Regions from separate parts of the Oceanisphaera sp. IT1-181 genome, predicted to be linked through region 1. Evidence: predicted binding sites of a transcription regulator. Region 1 holds the regulator's gene; the other holds the start of a gene.
The links. Region 1 encodes sigma-54, which starts transcription at its own class of promoters, with help from an activator protein. Its sites were predicted from a motif close to TGGCACNGTTTTNGCTT; they were not measured.
Positions count from the first base shown of each region.

Region 2: a site for sigma-54 is predicted at 1,731-1,747, ahead of flgB (flagellar basal body rod protein FlgB). Genes of this name have one in related genera too.

Region 1 covers NZ_CP136856.1:3,039,786-3,045,558, reverse strand. Annotated here, with positions in the region: gene rapZ (RNase adapter RapZ) at 1-533, opposite strand, end outside; gene ptsN (PTS IIA-like nitrogen regulatory protein PtsN) at 544-990, opposite strand; gene hpf (ribosome hibernation promoting factor) at 993-1,280, opposite strand; gene R0134_RS13510 (RNA polymerase factor sigma-54) at 1,304-2,737, opposite strand; gene lptB (LPS export ABC transporter ATP-binding protein) at 2,953-3,678, opposite strand; gene lptA (lipopolysaccharide transport periplasmic protein LptA) at 3,681-4,211, opposite strand; gene lptC (LPS export ABC transporter periplasmic protein LptC) at 4,180-4,728, opposite strand; gene kdsC (3-deoxy-manno-octulosonate-8-phosphatase KdsC) at 4,725-5,276, opposite strand; gene R0134_RS13485 (KpsF/GutQ family sugar-phosphate isomerase) at 5,276-5,773, opposite strand, start outside.
Region 2 covers NZ_CP136856.1:2,350,820-2,356,592, reverse strand. Annotated here, with positions in the region: gene flgE (flagellar hook protein FlgE) at 1-51, opposite strand, end outside; gene R0134_RS10485 (flagellar hook assembly protein FlgD) at 63-761, opposite strand; gene flgC (flagellar basal body rod protein FlgC) at 768-1,187, opposite strand; gene flgB (flagellar basal body rod protein FlgB) at 1,184-1,585, opposite strand; gene R0134_RS10470 (protein-glutamate O-methyltransferase CheR) at 2,806-3,627, opposite strand; gene R0134_RS10465 (chemotaxis protein CheV) at 3,647-4,561, opposite strand; gene flgA (flagellar basal body P-ring formation chaperone FlgA) at 4,771-5,526, shown strand; gene flgM (flagellar biosynthesis anti-sigma factor FlgM) at 5,597-5,773, shown strand, end outside.

The DNA of each region.
Region 1 (5,773 bases):
TCTTGAGAAATACCAAACTTGTAGCCAAACGACTCAAATACCCAGTTTAGTTCGCGCTCTTTTTTACCCAAGATACGGGCGCGAATAATTTCACTTAAGTCATGAATGCTTAAGTCTGAGGTATCGATGCGCAAGTCCGCTTCCGACGACAAAGGTGACAGCAGATGGGTTTCTTCGCGGATTGCTTCATCCAGCGTCAAACTCAAGCGCGACAAGGGGTGTAAGCGGCGGGTATCACCGAAGCGGCGAATGAGCGCGGCGTTATCGGCATCAATAAAAATGCTCGATAAGCTCACGCCTTCCATGGCGCGCACCTCATTCAAGCACTCATCCATTTTCTCGGGGCTGTCGGGGAGGTTGCGCACATCTATGCTGACAGCGACTTCACCTGGCTTATCGAGGCGCATCTTAACGAGGCTCGGTAGCAGCTCTACGGGCAGGTTATCAACGCAGTAATAGCCTAAATCTTCGAGCACCCGCAAGGCCACGGTTTTGCCCGAACCAGAACGACCACTGACGATCACCAGCTGCATTGTATGCTCCTTAAGAAGAAATCATAATTTGATAAAGCTCGTCATCGCTGCTGGCTTGACGTAATTGCTTACAAATCTGTTTGTCACTGAGCTTTTCGGCAATCAATGACAGGGTTTTGAGGTGTTGTTTGCACTCTTGCTCAGGGACCAGCAAGGCAAAAACCAGGCTAACCGGCTGGTTATCGATGGCATCAAACTCTACCGGCTCGGCAAAGGTAAGCAGCACGGCCGTGGCTTGATTGTCATTGCTAATGCGGCCATGAGGAATGGCAATACCGTTACCTATACCCGTACTGCCCATTTTTTCCCGTGCCAAAAGGCAGTCAAACAATTGTTGACTGCTGATGTTGAGGTGTTGGGCTGCGAGTTCACTGATAATTTCCAGCGCCCGTTTTTTGCTTGTGCAGGGGATGGCACTACGCGTGCAATCTCTGCTTAATATATCGGCGACTTCCATAGTTATTTTTGCTTTAGCTTCTCTTTGTGTTTAATAACTTGGCGATCGAGTTTGTCAAACAAACCGTCGATGGCAGCGTACATGTCATCTTGCTGACAAGTGGCAAAAATTTCACCTCCACTCAGATTAATTTTGGCTTCGGCAATTTGCTGCAGTTTTTCCAACGTCAGTACCACGTGCACTATGGTGATATTATCGAAATGACGTTCCAGCTTGGCGAATTTGCTGTGCACATAGTCACGTAATGAGTCTGTGATATTTACATGGTGGCCAGTCAGATTTATTTGCATAAAGTCTTCCTTATTGGTTCACCTTACAACAGGCGTTTGCGCTGATTGGAAGGGGGGATGGCCAACGACTCACGATACTTGGCTATGGTCCGTCTGGCCACCTGTATCCCCTGTTCGGCTAATAATTGCGCGATTTTACTGTCGCTCAATGGCTTAACCGGATTTTCTGCCCCGACTAATTTCTTAATAAAGGCACGAATCGCCGTAGAAGAGCATTCTCCGCCACTTTCGGTGGCCACATGGCTAGAGAAAAAATATTTTAACTCAAACACACCCTTGGGCGAATGCAGAAATTTTTGAGTAGTGACGCGGGAAATAGTCGATTCGTGCATCTCAACCACTTCCGCTACCTGATTGAGCACCATGGGTTTCATGGCCTCGGCTCCGTACTCAAAGAATGCCTGTTGTTGGTCGACAATACAATTAGCAACCTTGAGCAAGGTCTCATTTCTGCTTTCTAAACTTTTGATAAACCACTTAGCATCTTGGGTATGTTGGCGAATAAACTGGCCATCGCTGCCTTGCTTGCTCTGCCCCATGGCCGCATAGGTTTGATTTAACCGCACCTTGGGCAGCGCCTCCATATTAAGCTCAGCTTTCCACACCCCTTGCTGCTTGGTGACCACTACATCGGGAATGACATACTCAGAGTTGTGTTGCAGCAAGTTATTGCCAGGGCGAGGTTCAAGTTGCTGAATTAAGGCCAATACATCTCTGAGCTCATCTTCTTTAAGCTTGGTCAGGCGCTGCAGGGTGCGATAGTCGCGATTACCGAGCAAGTCCATGTGCTGCTCAATCAGCAGCTGTGCTTCAGTTAACCAAGGCGTTGCGGCGGGCAGGGCTTCCAGCTGAATACGCAAACACTCTTGTACGCTGCGTGCCGCCACGCCTAACGGATCAAAGTGCTGAATACGTTTCAGTACCGCCTCTATTTCGTCCGCTTCTATATGCTGCTCGCCACCGCTCACAGAGGCCAAAATGCCGTCTATATCTAAACTTAAATAACCGGCCTCATCGATGGCATCGATAATGGCCAAGGCGATGGCTTGGTCGGTTTCGCTAAAGGGCGTGAGCTGCATCTGCCACAGCAGATAATCTTGCAGCGTCTCGGTGGTTTCGCCTTGATAGACGGTGTCTTCCACGCCAGCGGGCAAGCCGCCGGTGCCACTGGTACCCGCCGAGGCGGTATAAATATCATCCCACTGAGTGTCCATGGGCATCTCGTCAGACAAGGTATGCTGTTCCATGGCTTTGTCGGTGGCCAGTTGCTCGTCTGGGCTGCTGGGCAGCGGATCGAGTTCAGCGTCGTCATACTCGTGCTCTTCGGCTTCTTCTTGCTCGAGCAGGGGATTATTTTCTAGCGCCAATTGAATTTCTTGCTGCAGCTCCAGCGTCGACAGCTGCAAGAGGCGAATGGCCTGTTGCAGCTGCGGCGTCATGGTCAGCTGCTGGCCCATACGTAATTGAAGCGTTGGCTTTAACAAAGAAAAATTCCTCCCAAAAGTCCTTCCATATCCATCAAAAGTCCTTTTATCTCAAGCGCACAGGAGGTTAGCTGCATCGCTATGATAGCGATTCACCTACAGGCGGAATAACCTTATCCTTAAAAACCATAGGTTTAATAAGTACAGGCTTAATAACCACAGACTTACATAACTTTAAAGCTTAATAACTACAGGCTGAATTGCTCACCCAAATAGACTTTCTTCACCTGCTCATTGGCCAGGATCTCGGCGGGGGTGCCCGCAGCAATGCGATGGCCGTGGCTGACGATATAGGCCCGCTCGCACACATCCAGTGTTTCGCGCACGTTATGATCGGTGATCAAGACGCCTAAGCCGCGATCCCGCAGGTGTAGGATAATTTTTTTGATATCTAACACCGAAATGGGATCGACGCCGGCAAAGGGCTCATCCAACAGAATAAAGCGTGGATCCGCGGCCAGAGCGCGCGCTATTTCGACCCGTCTGCGCTCACCACCCGACAAGCTCATGCCCATGCTGTCACGAATATGGGTGATATTAAATTCTTCGAGCAACTGCTCCATTTTTTCTTCACGCTCCACGGCGCTTAAATTTTTTCGTGTTTCGAGCACCGCCATAATATTATTGGCCACGCTTAAGCGGCGAAAAATAGACGCTTCTTGGGGCAAATAACCAATGCCGGCGCGGGCGCGCACGTGCATCGGCTGATGACTAATGTCTTGGTCATCGATAGTAATGCTGCCCGCATCACGCTGCACCAGGCCCACTATCATATAAAAGGAGGTGGTTTTGCCGGCGCCATTAGGGCCCAGTAAGCCGACGATTTGGCCGGTTTTGACTGTGAGACTAACATCAGCCACCACTTGGCGGCCTTTATAACTTTTTTGTAATCCGCGCGCTTTTAAGGTCGCCATGATCAGGGTTTAGCCTCTTTGTTATTCATATTCTGCAGCTGCTCGGGCAAGAAGATAGTTTTAACCCGCCCCGAGCTGCCTTGGCCTTCGGCTTCCATCTGTTCTTTATCGATGTAGTAGCGAATGCGATAACCGGTGACTATGTTGTCATTTTGCTTAAGCTCGGCATCTTTGAGCAGCGTAATAGTGCGGGTTCTAATGTCGTAGGTGATCTGCTTGGCTTTGGCTTGCACCGGCTGACCGCTGTCCAATACCTGATAATAAGTGGCGGGTGAGCCGTAGGCGGTCATGGTTTGTAAGCCCTTGTCGTTACGGGTGACCACCAGCTTGCTGGCACGCACATCGAGCGTGCCTTGTTTCACGACCACATTATCGGTAAAGGTCACTTTATTTGAGGCCAGCTCTACCAGTTGGCTGCCTGAGTCTATGGTGACTGGCTCTTTATAATCAGATTCTTTCGCGTTAGCCACATTGATGCCCAGCGCTAATAGGCCAACTAGGCTAAGGAGTCGTGTAGGTTGCCTGAGTATCATGCAGTAGTTCCACCGTTTGTTGATCAATCTGTCCCAGTAACCCAAGGCCTGTAGCCTGATAATTGGGGCTGCTCAGTGTTACCGCTCGATTAGAGCGTAGCTGATTATTCGTAAAATCCAGTTCCAGATATTCGGTATTCAGGGTCTTGATCACCGCATCCGGCTGTAGACCTTTGCCCACCACGCCGCCATTTAAGATGGCATTGTCATTGGTGTTGATCATGCCCTCGTCACCACTGAGCTGCCATTGGGGCTTACCATCAGGGGAATAGAGCAAGATAACAGGTTTTTCCATTAGGGTCATGGTCAGCGGTTCGTAGTGCTCCGCATAGTCGGCAGTTAAGCCACGATAGGGCAAGCCCAGTTGATTGTATTGCACACTTTGTAGATTTTTAGCAATAAAATCAGGCTGATAGTCTTGTTGATTAGCGGGCTGGTCGCTCAGCGGCTTAAACCATTGCCAACAAATTAGCGCTAACACAAACAAGGCGCCAAAGACGATCGTTTGGCGGCTCATACGCTCATGCCTTGGGCAAGATGCAAAATGCCGCGCGCTTCTAGCATGAGGTCGCACAGTTCACGCACGCAGCCGCGGCCACCGGCCAGTTGCGTCACATAATCTGCGCGCTGGCGCACTAAAGGGTGGGCATCACTGACCGCAACGCCTAAGCCACATAATTCCATCACCGCTAAGTCGACTACGTCGTCGCCAATGTAGGCCACTTGCTCAGCGTTAAGGTTTAAGTCTTTGAGCAAGGCGTTAAAGCTAAGGCGTTTATCACTTTGGCCTTGATAGACATGCTTAACGCCAAGGGCAGCCATGCGATCCGCGACGATGCGTGAGTCGCGACCGGTAATAATGGCCACTTCTATGCCCGCATTGATCAGCGCTTTCATGCCAAAACCGTCTTTGGTATTAAAGGTTTTAAATTCTTCGCCTTGATTGCCTAAATAAATCAGGCCATCGGACAGCACGCCGTCCACATCGCAAATCAGTAACTGGATTTGGCTTAAGCGCTGCCAAACGCTGCTGGGTATGGGGCCATAAAGGGCAGATTGTTCCATTAGATCACTCCTGCCAGTAATAAGTCATGCATATTAAAGGCGCCTATGGGGTGTTGCTCGTCATCGAGCACCAAGAGGCCGCTAATTTTCTTTTCTTCCATTAATTGTACTGCTTCTGCGGCCAACATATTGGCGTGCACTGTGGTGCACTTAGCACTCATCACCTGATCGATAGTGGTGGTGTGTACGTCAATTTTTTGATCCAGCGTACGGCGCAAGTCGCCATCCGTATAGACACCGGCCAGCTTGTTCTGCTCATCGACCACGGCGGTAAAGCCCAAGCCGCTGCGACCTATCTCCAGCAGCGCATCTATGATCAGCGTGCTAAGGCCTACTTTAGGCACCAGATGTTCTTTATGCATTAAGTCGCTAACACGCAGCAGTAAGCGTTTACCTAAGGCGCCGCCCGGGTGACTGAGGGCAAAGTCGTTGGCGGTAAAACCGCGTGCTTCTAATAAAGAGACGGCCAGTGCGTCGCCCATCACCAAGGCCGCCGT
Region 2 (5,773 bases), 690 kb from region 1:
CAGATCTTTTTGCGCCGCGTTCACGCCGCTGAGGGCAATATTAAAAGACATTTAGGTGCTCCTTACGCCGTTTTACGGCCAGCAATTTCGAGTACTTGGTTTAAGGGCACGCCCCCTAAACCAGATAAGTTAACCAAGGTAGGGCTGTTGGCACTGCCCAGCGTCACGCTGTCAACTCGGCCAAAAGCCAAGGCGTTGAGGTCTTCACGCTGGTTACCAATTAAACCACTTACTTTGATTTTGTAGCGGCCCGTGGGGGCAGGCTCGCCTTGTTCGTTTAGGCCGTCCCAACTAAAGGGCACGTTGCCGCGCTGTGGGCCATCTAAGCCCATGGTGCGTACCACTTCGCCCTTTTCATTTTCTATACGGATCACTACGTTATTGGCACCCTCTCCGGTTACGGCCACGCCGTCTACCGCATCGCTTTGATCCCAATAGGCAAGGTTGCTGGGCAATAATACTTTCTGCCCTACTAGGCTAGATGCCTGCAGCGCTTGGCTAGAGGTCATCACTTCGCTCAAGCCTGATAGCTGTTTACTCATGTTACTGATGCCGTCGGCGCTGGTAAACGCGGTCATTTGGGCAATCATGTCGGAGTTATCTGCGGGTTTAAACGGATCTTGATAGGCTAGCTGTTGTGTCATTAGTGCGAAGAAGTCTTCTTGGCCCAATTGCGCTCGGCTTGGGTCTTTAACTTTATCGGCTGGGCTTTGCTCGCCGGGCCATTTCATACCGTTTAAGTAATCTTGGTTAACTTGCATCGGTTATTACCCCTTACCGAGGCGCAGCGTTTGCTGCAACATTTGCTTGGCGGCGTCCGCTACCTGCACGTTAGTTTGGTAGTTACGGGAAGCACTTAGCATGTCGGTCATTTCTTCAACTACGTTGACGTTGGGCTTATAGATAAAGCCTTCTGCATCTGCCATCGGGTGATCGGGATGAAACTCCTTTAACAGCGGCTTGTCGCTTTCGACTATGCCCATCACCTTAACGCCGACGCTTTCTTGACGATCAGACAGGGCCTGGTTGAGGTCGGCGGCAAATACCGGTTTGCGCGCGCGGTAAGTTTCACCCACGCTGGAACTTACGCTGTCTGCGTTGGCCAAGTTACTGGCGGTGGTATTAAGGCGCACCGACTGCGCGCTCATGGCGCTGCCGGAAATATCAAATACCTTAAATAGGCTCACATTGAATCTCCCTTAATGGCTTTTAACAGGCCGCTTATTTTGCCGTTTAAAAACTCGAGCGAAGCTTGATACTGCAAGGCGTTTTCCATGTAGCTGTTACGCTCGGTTTGTACATCGACCGTGTTGCCATCGCCGGTGTCTGGCTGATTAGGTACGCGAAACTGCACCATGCCGGGCGGCGCTATCTCAACGGCGAAGTGCTGTTGATTAGTACGACTCAGCGAAAAGCCTTGGTTATTTTGTGCCTGATTCAGCGCCGCCTGAAAGTCCATGTCTTTGGCTTTATAACCAGGCGTGTCAGCGTTGGCCAAGTTACTGGCCAACACTTCGGCGCGACTTGAACGAGCCGTTAGGGCGTGTTGATGTATACCAAAGGCTTTATCGAATGAAATTGCCACCCTGCACCTCTTGTCTTACGTTACGTTGTTGCCAGTAGGCGGCAAACACTTGCCACCTGCGGCTTAAATTATGTGTTGTTCTGGGCTCTTAAAGCGGTGTGCTTGCCCTAAACCTAGACTTATGTCCAGACTCTCACCTAAATACAAGCAAGACTCATGCCAGCTATAGCGCAATGGTGAATGGTGAATGGTGAGCTTAACTAAAACGATAATACCAGCTCTTGTAGAAGCCGCTTTAGCCGGCTGGTTTTTCGCAGAAAAACTCCCCATATAAACCGAGATCCTGATTTTCATCAGGAAGACGGCTAAAACAACACACCGCACTTTGCCGTCATACCGAACTTGCTTCGGTATCTCGCTCTTATGTTTAAAACCAAAACCGAGATCCTGATGGTCATCAGGAAGACGGCATTAGAACAAAGAGTTTCGCCGGCCAGCGCAGCTGGAGGGTTTAAAGACTTACGCCTACGGCGTAATGCGAGAACAAGTGTTCGCCTACAAAACCACCGCTCTTTTCCGTCATACCGAGCTTGCCTCGGTATCTCGCTCTTTGCTCTTAAAACTAAAGCGAGATCCTGACGTGCGTCAGGATGACGGCAGAACGTGAGACGTAAGGCGTGAGATCTTCCTTTTGTAGCCGGCCGTCTCTTTGGTAAAAAGGACTTCGCCGGGCCAGCGTAGCGGGATGGATTTGAAATCCCGCTGAGGCGGGACTGCCTAATACTCTTGATATAAATAATGGCAGCCTACAAAAGATCAACAGCAAAACCGTGGCGAATAAATTGCCACCTACAAAAACAAAGAGTTTCGGCGGTACTTGTAGCCGGCCGCCTCTTTGATGAAAAGGACTTCGGCGGGCCAGCGTAGCTGGGTGGATTTGAAATCCCGCTGAGGCGGGACTGCCTAATACTCTTTATAGAAACAATGGCAGCCTACAAAAGATCAACAGCAAAACCGTGGCGAATAAATTGCCACCTACGAAAGACTGATACCTGTAGCCGGCCGTCTCTTTGGTAAAGAGGACTTCGCCGGTCCTGCGAAGCAGGATGGGTTGAAATCATCAGCACTAACAACAACAACAACAACAACAGCAACAACAGCAACAACAGTAAACCCTGCCTCATACCTTTAACCTACGATATAGCTATCTGTAGGTAAGGCGTAAGGCGAGAATTTAGAATGGTAAAGACCCAATAAAAAAGGCCCTTGCGGGCCTTAAATTATTTAATGCGGTAGATGATGCCGGGGTTGCAGCGGATCATTTCAAATTTATCTGATAAGCCGGTGAGTGACTCAGAGGCGCCGAGTAGCAGATAGCCACCGGGATTTAACGATTGGGCAAATTGATTCAGGATCTTGGTTTTATTGGCCGATGAAAAGTAAATTAACACGTTGCGGCAAAATATAATGTCAAATTTACCCAGCAAGCTGTAGCTGTCTAGCAAGTTGAACGGTCGAAAGTTGACCATGCTTCTTACTTTCTGTTGCAGCTGCATCTTGCCTTCCGTTAACGGGGTAAAAAAGTGGCTTCTGCGCTCCGGGGATAAACCGCGCGCCAGCGATAGGCTGTCGTAAATGCCACTCTTACATTGCTCCAACATGCTGGTAGAAATATCCGTGGCCACTATTTGCAGCCCCGGCAAACCGCCCGGTTTACGGGCCTGATACTCTAATGCGGTCATAGCAATGGAGTACGGCTCTTGGCCCGAGGAGCTGGCCGCCGACCATACTTTTAATGTTTTACCTGGCTTTGCTAACTCGGGAAACAGCTTTTCGGTAAGCAAGGTAAAAGGATAGTTGTCACGAAACCATAAGGTTTCATTGGTGGTCATGGCATCGATCACCGCCGTTTTTAGCTCTCGCTCGCGCAAGCTCATGGATTTTACAATCAGCTCATCTAACGATTCTATTTGAAAACGCGCCAGCAAAGGTGACAAGCGGCTTTTAACCAAATACTGCTTGTTATCTCCCAGCACTATGCCGGTGCTAGTTTCTAGAAAATGACAAAACGCGCGGTATTGTTCCTCGGTCAGATTTTTCATCTGTGTCCTTTACAGCAATTTAGAGTGCAGCCTTCACGGCTGATGCCAGCTCGTCGGGATGGAATTTGGCGATAAAATTATCGGCGCCGACTTTTTCAATCAATGCTTTGTTAAACACACCACTTAATGAGGTATGTAAAATAACATGCAGATCTTTAAGGGCTGGATTACTACGAATTTCTGACGTTAAGGTATAGCCATCCATTTCTGGCATTTCTACATCAGAAATCACCATAGACAACTGTTCAAGAATCGGACCAAGGGCTGCTAACTCACGCAATTTATTGAGCGCCAGCTTGCCGTTTTCTACCACTATGCATTCCAGGCCCAGTGTTTCCATGGTTTTTTGAATTTGACGACGGGCAACAGAAGAGTCATCGGCAATTAAAATGGGCTTTTGCTCGGCAGTCATTAAATGAGAGACTTCATCAACCAATTCTTGTTTAACTATAACGTTGCGCGGCGCAATTTCATCGAGAATTTTTTCTACGTCTAATATCTCTACTAGCTCACCGTCAATTTCAGTAACGGCAGTCATATAATTAGAGCGGCCTGTTCCTATAGGCGGCGGTAAAATAGCTTCCCAATTCATATTCACAATACGGTCTACCGAGCCTACTAAAAAACCCTGCACCGAACGGTTATATTCAGAAATAATCACAAAGCTATTCTCAGTCTGCTCAACAGGTTGCCCGCCCATGGCTTTACTGATATCAATAATAGAGATGGTTTTACCACGTATATTAGCCACGCCTTTAATAACGGCATTACGCTGCGGCAATACCGTCAGCTTAGGGCACTGCAACACCTCTTTAACCTTGAACACGTTAATGCCAAATCGTTGACGCCCGTTAAGCCTGAACAGTAATAATTCCAACCTGTTCTGACCCACCAGTTGTGTTCTTTGGTTTACCGAGTCGAGTACGCCCGCCATACAGTTTCTCCATTAAGGCCGTGGTATGCTTGTCCGTCCATGGCATGTTTTATGCATTATGCGATAAGTATGCTTATAGGTAGTGCGTATTGATAGCGCTGATTTATGCGAACCGAGCGTTAGCTTAGCACCCGCTAATGACCGACGCCAACAGCGCTCAGCCACTACGTGACATGAGCCACTGCTTTTATATCGGCCAAGAGGAAAGAATGCTTAACAGAATTTTTTTACCCTTAAGCGCAGCCTTGCGCAGTTTGAGCAATTTATCAAACTTGCCCGTCTTTATCCTATTCTTGCTCTCAGCCAATATGGGCCCATTACAGGCGCAAACGCTGGGTGCCAGTAATGTGCATGATGAAATTCGCCGCTACGCCGAAGACTATGTGCGAGATTTAGTGCCCTTGCAGCCGGACGACAAACTAGAAGTGACTGCCGCCAGCATAGATACCCGCATAGCCTTGACCGAATGTTTAGGCCAACTTACCGCCGATATTCGCGGTGCCGGTGATGTGAAGCGCAATACGCACGTATTTTTGCAGTGTCATGAAACTCCCAGCTGGGAAATCTTTGTGCCAGTGCGAGTAAAAGTGCTTAAGCCGGTGGTAACGGCCAGCGACCCGATAACACGTAATACCTTGCTGCAAGCGCAGCATTTGAGCGTGGATTATCAAGATGAAGTGCTATTGCGCGGCGGTGTATTTAGCAACCCGAGTGAGCTTATTGGCTCACGCAGCAAACGAGACTTGCGCGCCGGACAACCGATTTTAAGCAGTCAATTATGCGTGGTATGCAAGGGTGACAGAGTCAGTATTTTGGCGCAAACCGGTGGGCTCAGCATAAAAACCGATGGTTTGGCCAAAGAGGATGGCTCTTTTAATGACACCATTCGCATCAGCAATGTTAACTCGGGCCGAGAAATTAGCGCACAAATTGTGGCCGCCGGTCAGGTGCAGGTTAAGTTGTAAATTCTGCTAAAGTTATCAACAAACAAGCCGATACCCCTTGTACGCAGCAGCAGAATAGGACATTAACATCATGGCTATCGACAAATTACCCGTAGGGATCAGCACCAGTACGCCGCTGACCAACAACAAATATAAGCAAAGCGTGGCCACAGATGCCGCGCCAAGCAACACGCCCAATACGGTGGCGCCTAAGCAAGACTCAGTCACGCTAACGCCGCAGGCTCAGCGCTTGAGTCAAGTGCAGCAC